DNA from 3 places in the Bradyrhizobium sp. USDA 3311 genome. Region 2 is predicted to be linked to each of the others. Evidence: riboswitches for the same ligand, from Rfam matches in the RefSeq annotation. Region 2 holds a riboswitch; each other region holds the start of a gene.
The links. Region 2 has a riboswitch for cobalamin ahead of ACVWW6_RS02310 (ribonucleotide-diphosphate reductase subunit beta). Riboswitches for the same ligand answer to the same signal wherever they lie in the genome.
Positions count from the first base shown of each region.

Region 1 (4,919 bases), 8.6 Mb from region 2:
TCTTCCAGACATTTTCTTCACAACCGTCGGCCTATCTGGTTTTTCATCAACACGTCTTTCAAAGCGGGCAACCTTCAACCTGTTATGCGCGAGCGCAATAAGTTAGCGTCGACGCGACGGGGCGACCGATGGTGTCCCGCGCGAGCAGGCGCTCCCCTCTATGTCACGCGCCGCTAACTTCAGTCGCCAGCGACAGCCCGGATTTGCTGTGCTGGACATGCCCAGCAGGAGGGCCTGGGCATGCCGATGACTTGCATTCTTCGTGCCAGGTAACAGACGGAAATTCTTACCGGTTTTGTGTCTTCTTTGTCGACTTTCCGACTTGCACACGTTTCGATCGTTCCATTCAGCCTATCCATCGCGGCTTACCCATCCTCGTCCCGCACCGGGTATTCGACGGCGCAGGGGAACGCTTCGGTGCCAAGTTCCTGATGAGAATTCGGAGCACGTTTGCCGCCATTGAACCGTTTGGTTCGGTTGCAGGAATGTGGGCTTTCGATCTCTGCCATGCCTTTGGGCGCTTGTGGCCACGGGGCCGCGGCGCGTTTGGCGCTCCTTTCGCGATATGCGGCGGCTCCGGAAGTCGAGAGCAGCCTCAGTCAGCTGCGGTTTGCACTCGATGGCCAACGACGCCAAGCCGATCTTTACGCCGAGCATTTGGAGTCTGGCTCGCACCGCAAATCAACATGCTCGCCGGTATGTTGCTGACTTTCGCCAGGTGTCTTAGGCCTATTCAATACGGATCCTGTTGGTCGAGAAGGCGGTTGGATGGCGGACGTGCTCGATGAACCGCTGGGAAGCCGGGACTCGCATCAAATGCGTTCTGCTCGAGGCAGCAGTCCCGACCGCGCAAGCCGCATTTGCCCCTTCCACCGATCTGGCGTGCGGCCCCACGCGCACGCAGCTCCGATGGTCATTCCGACATCGCTGATTGGAGAGCGCTTCTACATCGTGGTCAACGAAAGAGATGCACGTCATTCCCGTAGCAGATGTCGCAGCGTTAGCTTGAGATATAATCTGAGAGGTTGACGGAAGAGTTCTCTTGCCGATAATCCAACTCGTCGAGGTTCTCCGGTTTGCATTTGATCCGGAGCTAAGAGGGAAGCCGGTGAAAATGCCGGCGCTGCCCCCGCAACTGTGAGCGGCGAGCCGCTGTCCAACGATGTCACTGAAGCCTGCGCGGCTTCGGGAAGGCCGGACAGCAGCGATGACCCGCGAGCCAGGAGACCTGCCCCGACATCTATTCGTCCGCGGGCGGGGTGTCCCGGTGGTGCGCTAAGCAGCCGTCGCACGCGCGACTTCCCCTGCCTGCGTCCGCCATGGCCTTTGCCCCCAACATGGGGTTAACGCTATGTCTCTTCTCTCCCTTCCGGTTGCCACGCTCGGAACGCCACGCATGGGTCCAAGGCGCGAGCTCAAACGCGCTCTCGAAAGCTATTGGGCCGGAAAAAGCAGCGAACAGCAGTTGCTCGAGGACGCAGCTGGCCTGCGTGCCGCGAACTGGGCTCGTCAGAATTCTATCGGCGTCACGGTGATTCCATCGAACGATTTCTCGCTGTATGACCAGGTGCTCGACACAAGTGTCATGGTTGGCGCCATCCCGGGCATCTACGCCTCGAAAGCCGAGTCCGTTTCGCTCAAGACGTACTTCGCCATGGCCCGCGGTTCACAATGCGACGACCAGGATGCGAGTTGCGGTCACGGACCGCGCGGATTTGGCGCACCCGCGCAGGAGATGACCAAGTGGTTCGACACCAACTACCACTACATGGTCCCCGAGTTTCACGGGGGACAGACTTTCAGACTGTGCTCTCGCAAGCCGATCGAGGAGTATGAGGAAGCTAAGGCCCTTGGCTTCCAGACCCGCCCTGTCCTGATCGGGCCGGTCACATTCCTAAAGCTCGGCAAGAGTGCCGATCCTGCGTTCCAGCCACTCTCGCTACTGGACGATCTGATACCGGTCTATATCGAGGTCCTGCAGGAATTGGCCAAACGCGGGGCAAAGTGGGTTCAGTTCGACGAGCCCTGCCTGGTTCTTGATCTGGGCGAGGTGGCGCGAAAATCCTTGCTACATGCTTATAACCGGCTCGCGAAGGAGGGGCCGGCCATCAAGATCATGGTTGCCAGCTATTTCGGCGACCTAGGCGACAATCTGGACACCGCCTTGAGCCTTCCAGTTGCCGGACTGCACCTCGATCTGGTTCGAGCGCCAGAGTTATTGGATCAGATCATCGCTGGCGGCCGAAGTGATCTTGTCATGTCTCTCGGTGTCATCGACGGCCGGAATGTATGGCGGTCGAATTTGTCGTCGCTCCGGCAGCGGCTGGAACCCGCGATTGCGAAGCTTGGCAAGGATCGTGTACAGATCGCCCCATCCTGTTCGCTGCTTCATGTGCCGGTCGATGTTGAACTCGAGACCGGACTCGCTTCCGACGTCAAGCGTTGGCTTGCTTTCTCGGTTCAGAAGATGCGTGAGCTTGCAACCCTGGCGCGGGCACTCGCAGGCGACCAGAATGCTGCGCTAGCTCTTGCCGAGTCGGAATGTGCCGCGACTGTCCGCCGGACTTCCCCGAAAATCCGTGATGCCAATGTCGCTGTCCGGATGAGAGCGATCGACCAGACCATGCGCCGGCGCGCCAGCCCATTTGCCCGTCGTGCCGAGATCCAAAGCAATCGTTTCGGACTACCGGCTTTCCCTACCACGACGATCGGATCGTTTCCGCAGAGCACAGAGGTCCGGAATGCCCGTGCAGCGCATGCACGAGGCGCGATGAGCGACGAGCAATACGACCGGTTCCTCAAGGAGGAGACTGCGCGCGCCGTACGTTGGCAGGAGGATATCGGTCTTGACGTCCTCGTGCATGGCGAATTTGAGCGCAATGACATGGTGCAGTACTTCGGCGAGCACCTCGCCGGCTTCGCATTTACCACGAACGGATGGGTGCAATCCTACGGCTCGCGCTGCGTCAGGCCACCGATCCTGTTTGGCGATGTCTTGCGGTCGAAGCCGATCACCGTGGAGTGGTGGCGCTACGCGCAATCACTAACCAGGAAGCCGATGAAGGCGATGTTGACCGGACCGGTGACGATCTTGAACTGGTCCTTTGTTCGCGATGATATTCCCAGAAGCGAGATCTGCCGCCAGATTGCGCTCGCGATCCGAGACGAAGTCCGCGATCTCGAGAACGCTGGTGCGACCATGATCCAGATCGACGAAGCTGCACTCCGCGAAGGATTGCCGTTGCGTCGATCGGAGTGGACGGCTTATCTCGACTGGGCCGTGGATTGCTTCCGCATCTGCTCATCTGGCGTCGCCGATCAAACGCAAATTCATACGCATATGTGCTACTCGGAGTTCAACGACATCATGAGTGCGATCGCTGCAATGGACGCGGATGTCATCTCGATCGAGACGTCGCGCTCGAAAATGGAACTACTCGACGCGTTCAGGAACTACGAATATCCAAATCAGATCGGGCCAGGCGTGTACGACATCCACTCTCAACGTGTTCCCGAGACGGGCGAAATGAAGGAGCTGATGGCATTGGCTCGGGCACGGCTGCGGGATTCGCAGCTCTGGGTCAATCCGGACTGCGGCCTGAAGACGCGCAAATGGGAGGAGGTTCGGCCGGCGCTAGCGAACATGGTCGCTGCCGCCCGCGAATTGCGCGCTGCATCCGATCCGCTAGGCCGTTGATCGCGGGCCTGGGCCTTTTCTCGACAAAGCTGATCCGCTTGTGGTCATTTGCGCTCTCGATAATCTCGAGGGAGCCTTGGGAACGCAAAAAAAAGCCCGGCCTTGGCGGGCCGGGCGGAAGGAAAGTCTGGGAGGAACGACCGCTGGCGCATCGCGCCGACTTCCATCGGCGGAGGGAGGACAGCCGACGGTTCGATCACGGCGAGGACATTCGCCGAAAATCTGAGCCCAGTTAAAGCACAAGCTCAGCGTAAGCTCAATTATGCTGTGGTATGCGACCGTATAGCCTGAGTTTTAGAAGTCTACACGAAGGTTTGTAGCTCATGAGCACGTCGGCAACGAGGGGCAGTGATGCCGGCGGTCGCCGCGGGGGCCACCCGCAAATTGGTGCGCTTCCTGGCTGGAAACGATATGCTTGATCACCGCGGCGATACGAAAAACCGGGCTCAAAGGATCTCGCAAATGTACGAATGCATGAGCGGCTACTGTTGATTGGGACCCTGATTAAGGCAGTCGTCGGTCGACCGGTTCCACCGATAGTCAGTTTCGGCTTGGGCCTGTGTTTGAGCTCTATGAGCGGACGAGTTAGAGAACGTCACGAACTTGAAGGTGGCGGGTGCCAATAGGGTGCTACTCAGAAGTGAGTGTGGTCCTGCGCCAAAAATAGGCCAGTTAAGTGATGGCGATTTCGAACCCGACACGACTCGGCTCGGCGCAGCCGGTTTAGACCGCCGGACTGTGTGTAGCCCCGCACCGAGGAAGATGAGCGTCGAACGACGATGCGACGCTGCGGACCAGGAACCGGAACTCTGCGCCATCAGCTACGGAAAGCCGGGCATCGTCAATCAGCACGACCCCATCTGCAATAAGGCTGTCTATTCGAGAACGATCGACGACGGCGAACTTCGGATCCAGACCGTGACGACGGGATGTCTCTGAGAGATCGACTGCCATGTCGCACATGATTTGCTCGATGATCTCGGCGCGAAAGCGATCCTCATCCGTCAGCAAATAGCCCTTTGCGGTGGCGAGCCGATCCTCGGTGATGAGAGCAAGGTAGTCCTTTGCCGAGACAGCGTTCGCGCGAACCCTTGTTGCATGCGCCCGATGGCGCCCGCGCCGAGACCAATGAGGGCGTCCGCGCAATCGTCAGTATAGCCCTGGAAGTTGCTCTTCAGCCTGCCTTTCTGCCTCGCCCGGGCAAGACTTTCGTGCGGCAGAG
Region 1 covers NZ_JBSSFI010000001.1:9,102,115-9,107,033, reverse strand. The annotation lists gene ACVWW6_RS43330 (nodulate formation efficiency C protein) at 1-78, opposite strand, end outside; cobalamin riboswitch at 1,048-1,250, shown strand; gene metE (5-methyltetrahydropteroyltriglutamate--homocysteine S-methyltransferase) at 1,352-3,697, shown strand; gene ACVWW6_RS43320 (oxygen-independent coproporphyrinogen III oxidase) at 4,421-4,708, opposite strand.
Region 1: another riboswitch for cobalamin. It lies ahead of metE (5-methyltetrahydropteroyltriglutamate--homocysteine S-methyltransferase); the one in region 2 lies ahead of ACVWW6_RS02310 (ribonucleotide-diphosphate reductase subunit beta).

Region 2 (4,919 bases):
GAGTCATTGTTCTCGCGTGATGTGACCAGGCGTTTTGACCGATAAGCGGATCAAGGTCATAGATTAGCGAGCTGACGAAAACCTGACGAAGATGCCGCTGATTGCGTCATCTAAAGATCACGTTTGACTTCCAAGTTGGAATGAAACTCCAGTGTTATTCTGAGTGGAAGGCGTCTGGGAATGCTCATGCGATCTAAGATGGTGCAAATTTTGAAGAGAGCTCTATATGTCGGGGTTTTCGTCTATCTCGGAATAATGCGGGCGTTTGGCGCATCACTTTCACTACCCTCGACCCCTTATAGCTACACCGTTCTCGATCAGGATCTTTCTGCGGCGCTTCAGGAGTTCGGCAACAATCTCAATATCAGGGTCAATGTCAGCGCCGAGGTAAGGGGCAGGATTCGCGGACGAATGCCGGACCTTCCGCCGCGAGAGTTCCTCGATCGTTTGACAGCCCTCTACAATCTTCAATGGTACTACGACGGGCTCGTCCTTTACGTCTCCGCTGCCCACGAGGCGCAAAGCCGGCTGATTGTGTTGAACCCGATCAGCTTCGATGCGTTCAAGACCGCGCTCGATGCGCTCAACATCTCCGATGAGCGCTTTATCGTGAAACCGGCTCCGGGAGAAGGCCTCGTCCTGGCTTCTGGCCCACCGCGCTTTGTTGCGCTGGTGGACCAGACCCTCAAGGGCCTTGTGGCGGAGGCGCAGGCCCGGCGGGATCCCGTCGCGGCCGAAAGGCCACAACGCGAGTCGGTTTTGATGTTGTTTCGCGGCTCCTCGAGCACGGTCGTTCGGGACGGACGACCGGAAGGTCATTATTCTTCCGACACTCCGCACCAGGATGGCGTCGTGCGCGAAGCCGGTCCAGGCCTGAAGTGACACTTGATGATGTGTCTCCGAGCGATTTGGCGAACTGGCCTTGGCTTAAATCCATCAGATCGTCCGCTTCTCGAAAGCTAAAGGTGCCTAGCATGAGCGCGCGATGTCTAGACGGCCAGCTCATGGAGACAGCCGCGGATGTATGCATTAGGCACGGGATGCTCGAGCGGAAGGTGCTTAGCGCCATCTTTAAACGTAGCGCGAGGCCTTAGCAATGCGAGCCTTCGAGCACGTGCTTCGGAGCTAGTACGGGGGAGATTTTGCATAGCTCGAAGTGCTCCATCATTTGAAAGGAGGAACGGGGTGGATTTCAATGCAGTCGGCTCGGCGACTACGAGCCCAGAGCCCGACACACCGCGACCGACGACGGACACCACCGGCTTTGAGCGGCAGCTCAGCAACACACAGGCTAGTGCTCCGCCAGATGGAGCTGCTCCTCCAGTGCTGCAGGGGGGAGGCTTATTCGCCATATCTGGACGCTGGCCATCCCTATTCTCCATATCTGGATGCTGGGCAGCCCTATGCGCCATACCTGGATTTAGCGCTCCGCTATTTGCCAGACTTGGGTTGGCAGGATGATCTGTATACGCCCCCTGCGGCCGATGCCGAGCCAGAGCCGGAAAACCTCCCGCAACATCTCTCGCAGCAAACCATCGCTCAGGCCATCGAGGAACATCCTGGTTTCGATCAAGATCTGATATGGCAGAATGTGGAAGTCGACCCGTCGCATTCCGAGCAACCGCACGTGGAGGCATCGGAGGCAGAGCCATCGCATGCCGGACCATCGTGCGTCGCCCCATTGCGGCCTGAACCATCGCACGCCGGCCCCTCTCACGCCCCGCCATTGCAAGCGGGACCGCCTCAAGCTGGGCCTCCCGAAGCTGCACCGCCAGAGCTTTCCGAGTTCCGTATGCTGAACGGACATCTCGCCAAGGATTACTGGGTGTTCGCTGGTCAACCAGCCACAGGCGCTCAAATCGACATGCTGGAGCGCAGCGGAGTGAAGCCGAGCAAGCACGACCCAACGCAGGTTTTCACCATGCTCGGCGTGCCTCACACAGCCGAATGGAGAGAAGAGGGCTTCATTCGTCTCACACCGTCGCTAGACCCGACTCCTTGGCCCGAAGGTATGGAGGAAGACCGACCTGCAGACCCGGAAGATCCGCCCATTCACTAGCGGCTGTAGCCGAGCCACGGCAGGGTCATCTTCGAGGGCCGACAGAGCGACCTTGCCGACGAGCACCTGATGAAGGCGACCGGGCCGGCGGCTATTCCGCGGCCAAGCTCCTCTTTGAGGGACATTTCAGAATTGCAATGGTCACGGCAGCGTCCAATCAAAGGCCGACCGACCCGATTAAGCCAAAGTTCGATATGGATGAGATCATTGTTCATATGGACGCGCTAGAAACAAACGCGCTGGCGCTAAAGAGGACAAAGTCGGTATAGCGCGTCCAGCGACATCCCGCGGGGATTCTAGAAGATCGCGGGACGGTCATGTCCTCGACGACAAAGGTGAGAGTGCGTTCTGAAATAGGATAGGCGCGTTCTGACCGCGCAGGTCCAACATTCGAACTGCTTGCCCCGCCTGCCGCTTGTCCTGCCCTGTTGGCAGACGTGAGCACCCACAATGCAAGGACGCGAGCGATTGATAATATTGGCGTGACTGCAACGGCTCGCCCTCATGGGTCAACTATCACATCTTCGGTAGGCTGGATTAATGTCACTGGTCGAGCTTTGCTCCGCAAGCATCAGCGGACTTCTGCGAAAGTACGAGCATTATCAGGATCGCGCTCCAACAAAACGCTGTTGCGGTCGTCCTGCATACGGCCGAAAGCCGCCCACCCCCTCTTCGCCATCCCAGCTGCCGCGGCTCGCCCCTTGGAGTACTCCGTAGCGCGCTGTTCGAAGAAATTGGCGTGCTCGACCCCATTCAGGATCTCGACCAGCCATGGCAACGGATGCGGCCGGAGCTGGGTAAACCCGCTCTCTCTGGCCTCGAAGAAGCCGAAGACCGGGGTAATTCCGAGCTGGGTCAGTCGCCAATCCGCGACATAGCGGACATAAGCGTGGATCTGCTCAGCCCGCATGCCCTCGATTTTGCCGAGGCCGAAGGCGAGATCAACGAAGTTTTCCTCCAGCTTCACCATGGTCTTGGCGACGTCGATGATGTCGTTACGGACGGAGCGCGTCACCACGCCGGTTTCGCGGTGCCATTCGTGAAATAGCTTGATGATCCCTTCGCAGTGGAGACTCTCGTCGCGCACAGACCAGCTTACGATCTGTCCCATGCCATTCATCTTGTTGTGGCGCGGAAAATTGAGCAGCATGGCAAAGCTCGCGAACAACGCCATGCCTTCTGTGAAGGCGCCGAACATCGCAAGGGTGCGAGCGACGTCAGCCACGGTATGGACGCCGAACTCGTGCATGTAGTCCGCTTTGGCGCGCATCTGCGCATAGTCGCGGAATGCCTCGAACTCGGTCTTGGGCATGCCGAGTGTCTTGAGCAGCAGCGCATAAGCGTCAATGTGGACGGTCTCCATGTTGGTGAACGTCGCCATCATCATCTGCACGGTGAGCGGTTGGAAGATCGGGATGTAGCGCTTGAGATAGTTGTCGCCGACCTCGATGTCCGACTGATTGAAGAAACGGAATATCTGGGCGAGCAGCGCGCGCTCGTTGGCGGTGACGCGGTCCGACGCCCAGTCCTTGAGATCGGCGCCGAGCGGCACCTCCTCGCCCATCCGATGGGTCTGCTGCTGCCGCTTCCAGAAGTCGTAAGCGATCGACGTCATAGGTGCCGGTCGAGTCGAGGAGGCCGACCCGTCCCTTTCCGATCAGCGAGCGTGGATCGACTGACGAGAGATCGATCACTGACATGAACCGATCGCCGCTCACAGTTGCGGGGGCAGCCCCGGAGCAGCCGTTCGGCGCACCGGGTTCCCTCTTAGCTTCGGTCCCACAAAATAAAGGACAGAAGACCGAGACAGATCCACATCTAGGCGGCACCCGACGAGATTCGTCAAGCCTTCCGTTGCGGGAGATCAAGCTCCCGAGGGCAAAAGGACACCGTCAAGCTAACGAATGGAGCGGCCGAGAACTAGAACACCAGCACGTTTATCGCTCGCGCTATAGCCTCCCGCTCGAAAGTGATCGGTCCCGCGTGGGCTATATTCCTGGTTTTTACTTCGGCTTGCGCATGGTCGAGCCAGAGGTCCATCCCTCCGAAATATCATCGGCTGCGGCGCTCTGTTGGCCAGAATGGCTTCGTTCTCGACCTCCTGATCCAGCCCAGAACGGGGCTGGCGCGCAGCGTAGCGGCTTCTGACCTGTCATGGCTCTAGCGCGACCTGCAAGCCCTCGGTGCCTTCAACATGAACGTAACGGGGGCCGATCGGCCGCCCCCTGCCGCTGGCGACCGTGACAATGTTTTCCAGAGGAGTGGCGCGCGCATCGGCCTCAGGGCGAGACAAGATCAGATCGGCGTGAAACAGCCCTTCTGATTCAAGGCCGGTCGCATCAACGCCAAGAGCCGCCAAGCTGGCCAAACAACCTTCAAACTCTTCAGCATCGCGAAAGCGGCGCTGGATAAATGTCGCGCCGTAAAGACGTTCCGTCACAAGGCCACGGTTCGCGAAGGTCGAGGCCAAAGACTCAAATGGAAACATTCGTAGCACGAAGGAGATGATCCATGGACATCTCTCGGTCGCATCGAGAATTTTTCTGAACGTCTTCTCGGTAATATAGCCGATGCAACCCGTCGACATGATAACATCCGCAGAGCGGAGAATTTGCGCGCTGTCTGTCGATAGCGCGTCTTTTTCAAGGTCAGCGACAATGCCCTGGTCCAGGAGGCCAACGTTTGTTGCATAGCTAATCGCCGGCGCCGACACGTCCAAGCCGATAAACCGCGCCAACCCGACATCGGGCCAAGCCGCATAAAAATTGCGATCGAGGCGCACCAGTGTCTCAGAACTGATCGCCCTCATTTCGCGCCGAGCGTAGCGGTGACGCAGGCCCCCGAAGGTCAGTGGAAAGCG
Region 2 covers NZ_JBSSFI010000001.1:486,417-491,335, forward strand. The annotation lists gene ACVWW6_RS02295 (nodulation protein NolB) at 1-7, opposite strand, end outside; gene ACVWW6_RS02300 (secretin N-terminal domain-containing protein) at 199-882, shown strand; gene ACVWW6_RS02305 (hypothetical protein) at 1,307-2,059, shown strand; gene ACVWW6_RS02310 (ribonucleotide-diphosphate reductase subunit beta) at 2,631-3,611, opposite strand; cobalamin riboswitch at 3,708-3,880, opposite strand; gene ACVWW6_RS02315 (class I SAM-dependent methyltransferase) at 4,212-4,919, opposite strand, start outside.

Region 3 (4,919 bases), 7.0 Mb from region 2:
AGGCGGACGCGCGCGACCTGATCTTCGAAGCTTTCGCCGCCCGGTGGTCTCAGGTGCGCAGGGTCGCTCCAGAATTGCGCGTAGACTTCGCCGCCCATTGCGGCGAGTTCGTCATGCCGCCGGCCGGTCCAGTCGCCGAAATCCTGTTCGCTGAAGTTGCCCATCAGCTCCGGTTCGAGCCCCAATGCGCGCGCCGTCTCGACCGTGCGCCGCGACGGGCTGGCATAGCTCGCAGAGTCCCACGGCAGGCGCTGGCGCAACGCTTCCAGTTGCGCGCGATCGCCGAGATCGGCAGGCGCGTCCTGCGCGTGAATCGTCCCCGCGACGCCGTCGACGGGTGCATGGCGTATCAGCCAGAGGAAGGTCTCGCCTTCCATGCCTATCTCCAAGGAAGTTGGTCGCTGTGGCAATAACGCCGCAACTGCCACATTGACTCTGTCTCGATCGTAATCCTAGATGCTCGCGACGGTTTCCCCCGAGAGGGGATGAAAAGGGAATGCGGTGCGGGGATGTTTCCCCAATGCCGCGGCTGCCCCCGCAACTGTAAGCGGATAATCCTTCGTCAGAAGCCACTGGGTCCTCGGTCCCGGGAAGGCGACGAAGTGGTGACGACCCGCGAGCCAGGAGACCTGCCGTCAGCCGTGGTCACACGCGAAGATGTCGGTCGGGGAGTACAGACATTCGGCTTCATCGGACGGCTGAAAGGCCAAAGGTGAGACCTCGTTCGCTGTGACGTGCCACTGACGTCATACCGAGGTCCCGCTGTGTCTTCTATCCGTATTGTACGGTCGCGCCGTTTCCCGCTCGCCTCTGCTGCTCTCACGTCGTTTACAGTCGCCGATCTGCCCGCCGCGCAGGCGCAGCAGGTCCGCGAACCGCTGCCGCCTGTCGAGGTGTCGCCCGCCCAGTCCCGCAAGCCGGCCAAGCCGGCTGCCCGGGACGCGCAGAGTGCGCGCCGCGCGACGCCGCGCAGGCCAGCGGCCGCATCGGCGGCGCCCAAGCCCGCCGTGCCAGGCGAAGCGGCGCCAACGCCGCTCAACAGCAATGCGGTGGCCGAGAGCGCCTCGCGTCTCGGCCTCACCGTGCGCGAGACGCCCGCGACCGTCGAGGTGATCTCGGCCGAGACCATGCGCGAGCAGGGCTATCGCACCGTGTCCGAGGTGGCGCAGGGCGCAGTCGGCGTCACCTCCGGCGACGCGCCGGGGGAGCCGGCGGGCTTCTCGATGCGCGGCTTCACCAACAGCCAGATCAACACGCTCTACAACGGCATCAAGATCGGCCCGCAGAACATGACCTCGCGGATCATGGACACCGCCAATCTGGAGGCCGTCGAATTCCTGAAGGGCCCGGCCTCGCTGATCTCGGGCGAGGGCGCCGCCGGCGGCTCGATCAACCTCGTCACCAAGCAGCCGCACACCGGAGCGATCCGCAACGAGGCGGACTTCTCGTACGACTCCCTGAACTCGTTCCGCGCGCATTACGGCTCGGGCGGCAGCACCAACGTTCAGGGCCTCGACTACCGCTTCGACATCAGCCGCTCCTCGCTCAACGGCTTTGTCGACGACACCAACACCAAGACGCTCGACGTGTCCGGCCAGCTCAACTACCGCATCTCCGACAGCCTCAAGGTCTGGGGTGCGATCGAGTACCGCGAGGATCGCGGGAAGGCCTATTGGGGCGCGCCGCTGGTGCCGATCGCTTTCAGCGGCTCGCATGCGACGACGGGGATTGTTTCCGGCACCTACTTCAACAGGACCGACCTCGGGGCCGTCACGATCGACGACCGCACCTTCAACACCAACTACAACGTTCTCGACAACCGAAACGTAGCGCAAGAGGTCTGGTTGCGCGGCGGCTTCGAGCTGAAACTGGCGCCGGACCTGACGCTGAAGAGTCAGGCCTATGGTTACGGCGCGGAGCGGTCGTGGTTCAACAACGAGATCGAGGCGTTCGATTCCACGAAAAACCAAGTGTATCGCGAGCGCTTCTATGTCGCGCACAGCCAGCGCCTTGTCGGCAATATCACCGACCTGATCTGGGACACGAACATCGCAGGCTTCGACAACCGGCTGGTCACGACGCTGTCGTCGAGCTATCTCGACTTCGTCAGGCCAGGCGCGGCGAAATTCCCGAACGACTATGTTCCGCTGGTCGATTTCGATCGTGGCTATTACGGACTGCTCGCGACCAAGCAGCAGACCGCGCGCATCGACAACGAGGCGCTGTCGTTCGAGGACCGGCTGAAGCTGACGCGGACCTTCGCGCTGATCGGCGGGCTGCGCGTCGAGCATATCGGGCTCGACCGCAACTCGACCGACGAGAACGGTCTGGTGAACGCGGGCTTTCCGTTCACGAAGGACTGGGCGCCCGTCACCGGCCGCATCGGCTACACCTGGGAGGCCGTTCCGGGCCTCACCTTCTTCAGCCAGTACGCGACCGGCGCTGATATCTCCGCCAACAACATCTTCCTGCTGCTGCCGACCCAGCCGCTGGACCTCACGACCGCGCGGACCTACGAGACCGGCGTCAAGCACCTGTTCTGGGACAACCGGGCGGAGTGGTCGTTCTCGGCCTACGACATCCTGCGCAAGAACGTCTATGCGGCGGCCGGCGGGCAGGCGCTCAATATTGCGGGACGGCAGGAGTCGAAGGGCGTCGAGCTCGCCGCCTCGGTGCGGCCGATCGAGCCCCTTCGGCTGTGGGGCAACATCGCTTATGTCGATGCCCGCTATGCCGACTACAATTTCGTCGGCGGATCGTTCTCGGGCAACACGCCGCCGAACGTGCCGCGCATCGTTGCCAATGCTGGCGCCTCGTACCGCTTCTTCACGCCGTGGCCGGTCGAAGTCGGCATCACCGGCCGTCATGTCGGCGACCGCTACAATACCGATGCCAACACGGTGACGATGAAGGCGTATACCGTCGCCGACGTCTATGCCTTCGTCGACATCCCCAAGGCGGTCTTCAATGCGGTCGACCAGGCCCGCCTGACCTTCCGGGTGCGCAACATCGCGGACAAGCGCTACGCGATCTGGGGCGATCCGTTCTATCCCGACCAGATCCTGCTGGGCGCGCCGCGAACCTATGAACTCTCGGCCGCATTCAAATGGTAGGGCGCTGACCACATGATGGGCGCGATCGTCCTGCTGCATCGCTGGCTCGGGATCGCGTTCTGCCTGCTGTTCGCGATGTAGTTCGCGACGGGAATCGTGATGCACTTCGTTCCGTTTCCATCGCTGACGGAAGCGGAGCGGATTGCCGGTCTCGCGCCGGTGGATCGTACGGAGGTGAGGATCGGCGTTGCCGATGCCGTGGCTGCGAGCGGCATCGCCGATGCCACGCGCCTGCGCCTGATTCAGCGGAGCGACGGGCCGGTCTACGTCGTGTCGGGGTCCTCGCACCTTCGCGCGGTTCGCGCGACAGACGGGCAGGATGCATCGGTGCGGTCGCCCGAGGCCGCGCTCGCCATCGCGCAGGTGCATGCGCGCCAACGCGGGCTCGATGCCGCGCATGCGGCTGTCGTTGCGCAGGCGGACTACGACCAGTGGAGCGTGCCGAACGGCTTTGATCGTCACCGGCCCTTGTTTCGCGCAACGCTCGGCGACGCGGCCGGAACGGAGCTCTACGTCTCGTCGCGCACCGGCGAGGTTGTGCTGGATACGACGCGAAGCGAGCGCGGCTGGAACCTCGTCGGCAGCGTCCTGCACTGGATTTATCCGACGGTCCTGAGAAGCAACTGGGCGCTGTGGGACGGCGTGGTCTGGACGCTGTCGCTGTTGGCGCTGATTGCAGCCATGCTGGGTGCAGTGCTCGGAATCGTGCGTTCCAGGATGCGAGGATACCGGATCTCCTCGCCTTATCGCGGCTGGCACGCCCTTCATCATATCATCGGCCTCGTGGCGACCGTCTTCGTGCTGACGTGGATCTTCAGTGGATGGCTCTCCATGGATCACGGCCGGCTGTTCTCGCGAGGGCAGCTGACCCCGGCCGAAGCCGGCGTGATCGATGCACCGCCGGACTGGACGACCGCCCCATCGGCGGAACGGAAGCGAATATCGCCCTCGGCCCGAGAGGTCGAATGGTTTGCCGTTGACGGCAGCCTCTATCGACGCGAGCGGATTGGTCTCGAGAAACAGGTTGTGGTTGGGCCCGACAGCGAGGAGGCGCCGGTCGTCAGTGCGCGGGTGATCGGGAGCATGGTGACGAGGCTTGCGACGGCCTGCAATGCGCCGTCCATCCTCGCGGATAGCGACGATTATCCCGCGCGGTCCGTCGTCCCCGGTGCACCCGTCTATCGTTCCCGCTGCGGCGGCCTCTGGTTCGACATCGACAGCGCCGATGGCCGCGTGCTGCAAAGGCTGGATGCGTCGCGGCGAGCCTATCGCTGGTTCTACAGCGCGCTCCACACGCTCGACTTTCCAGTCCTGCTGGCGCATCCGCGTTTGCGCGATGTCCTGATCGTGGGCCTTTGCGCGCTCGGACTGGTGTTCTCCATCACCGGCATCGTCATCGGCTGGCGGCGGTTGCGTCTGTCTTTCGCCAGCTAGGACGCCCGATCAAACAAAAAGTGCGAAAACAACCCCATGCACAGTAGCCGGTGATAGTGGAATCAACGGCTTACGCAGGCATCGGCGCGATTTGACCCGTCGGGCAAAACAGGGGTATATTGCGACTATTCCGAAATCGTCGCGATCTCGCAAAGCTACGCCCGCAACTGCGCCTCGATCTGCCGGGCGGCGCGCAGCAGCGTGCGGTCCTGGCCGCGCCGGGCGATGATCTGGAGACCGAATGGAAGCCCGCGGGCGTCGGTGCCGCAGGGAAGCGAGATCGCCGGCAGGCGGGCGTGATTGACGAACGGCGTGAACACCGCATGCGCGCGCGGGCTCGCCGCGCGGCCGCCGATCATGTCGGGTCCGAGC
Region 3 covers NZ_JBSSFI010000001.1:7,462,455-7,467,373, reverse strand. The annotation lists gene ACVWW6_RS35815 (histidine phosphatase family protein) at 1-377, opposite strand, end outside; cobalamin riboswitch at 450-651, shown strand; gene ACVWW6_RS35810 (TonB-dependent receptor) at 765-3,113, shown strand; partial or broken gene ACVWW6_RS35805 (PepSY domain-containing protein) at 3,126-4,547, shown strand; gene ACVWW6_RS35800 (amidase) at 4,703-4,919, opposite strand, start outside.
Region 3: another riboswitch for cobalamin. It lies ahead of ACVWW6_RS35810 (TonB-dependent receptor); the one in region 2 lies ahead of ACVWW6_RS02310 (ribonucleotide-diphosphate reductase subunit beta).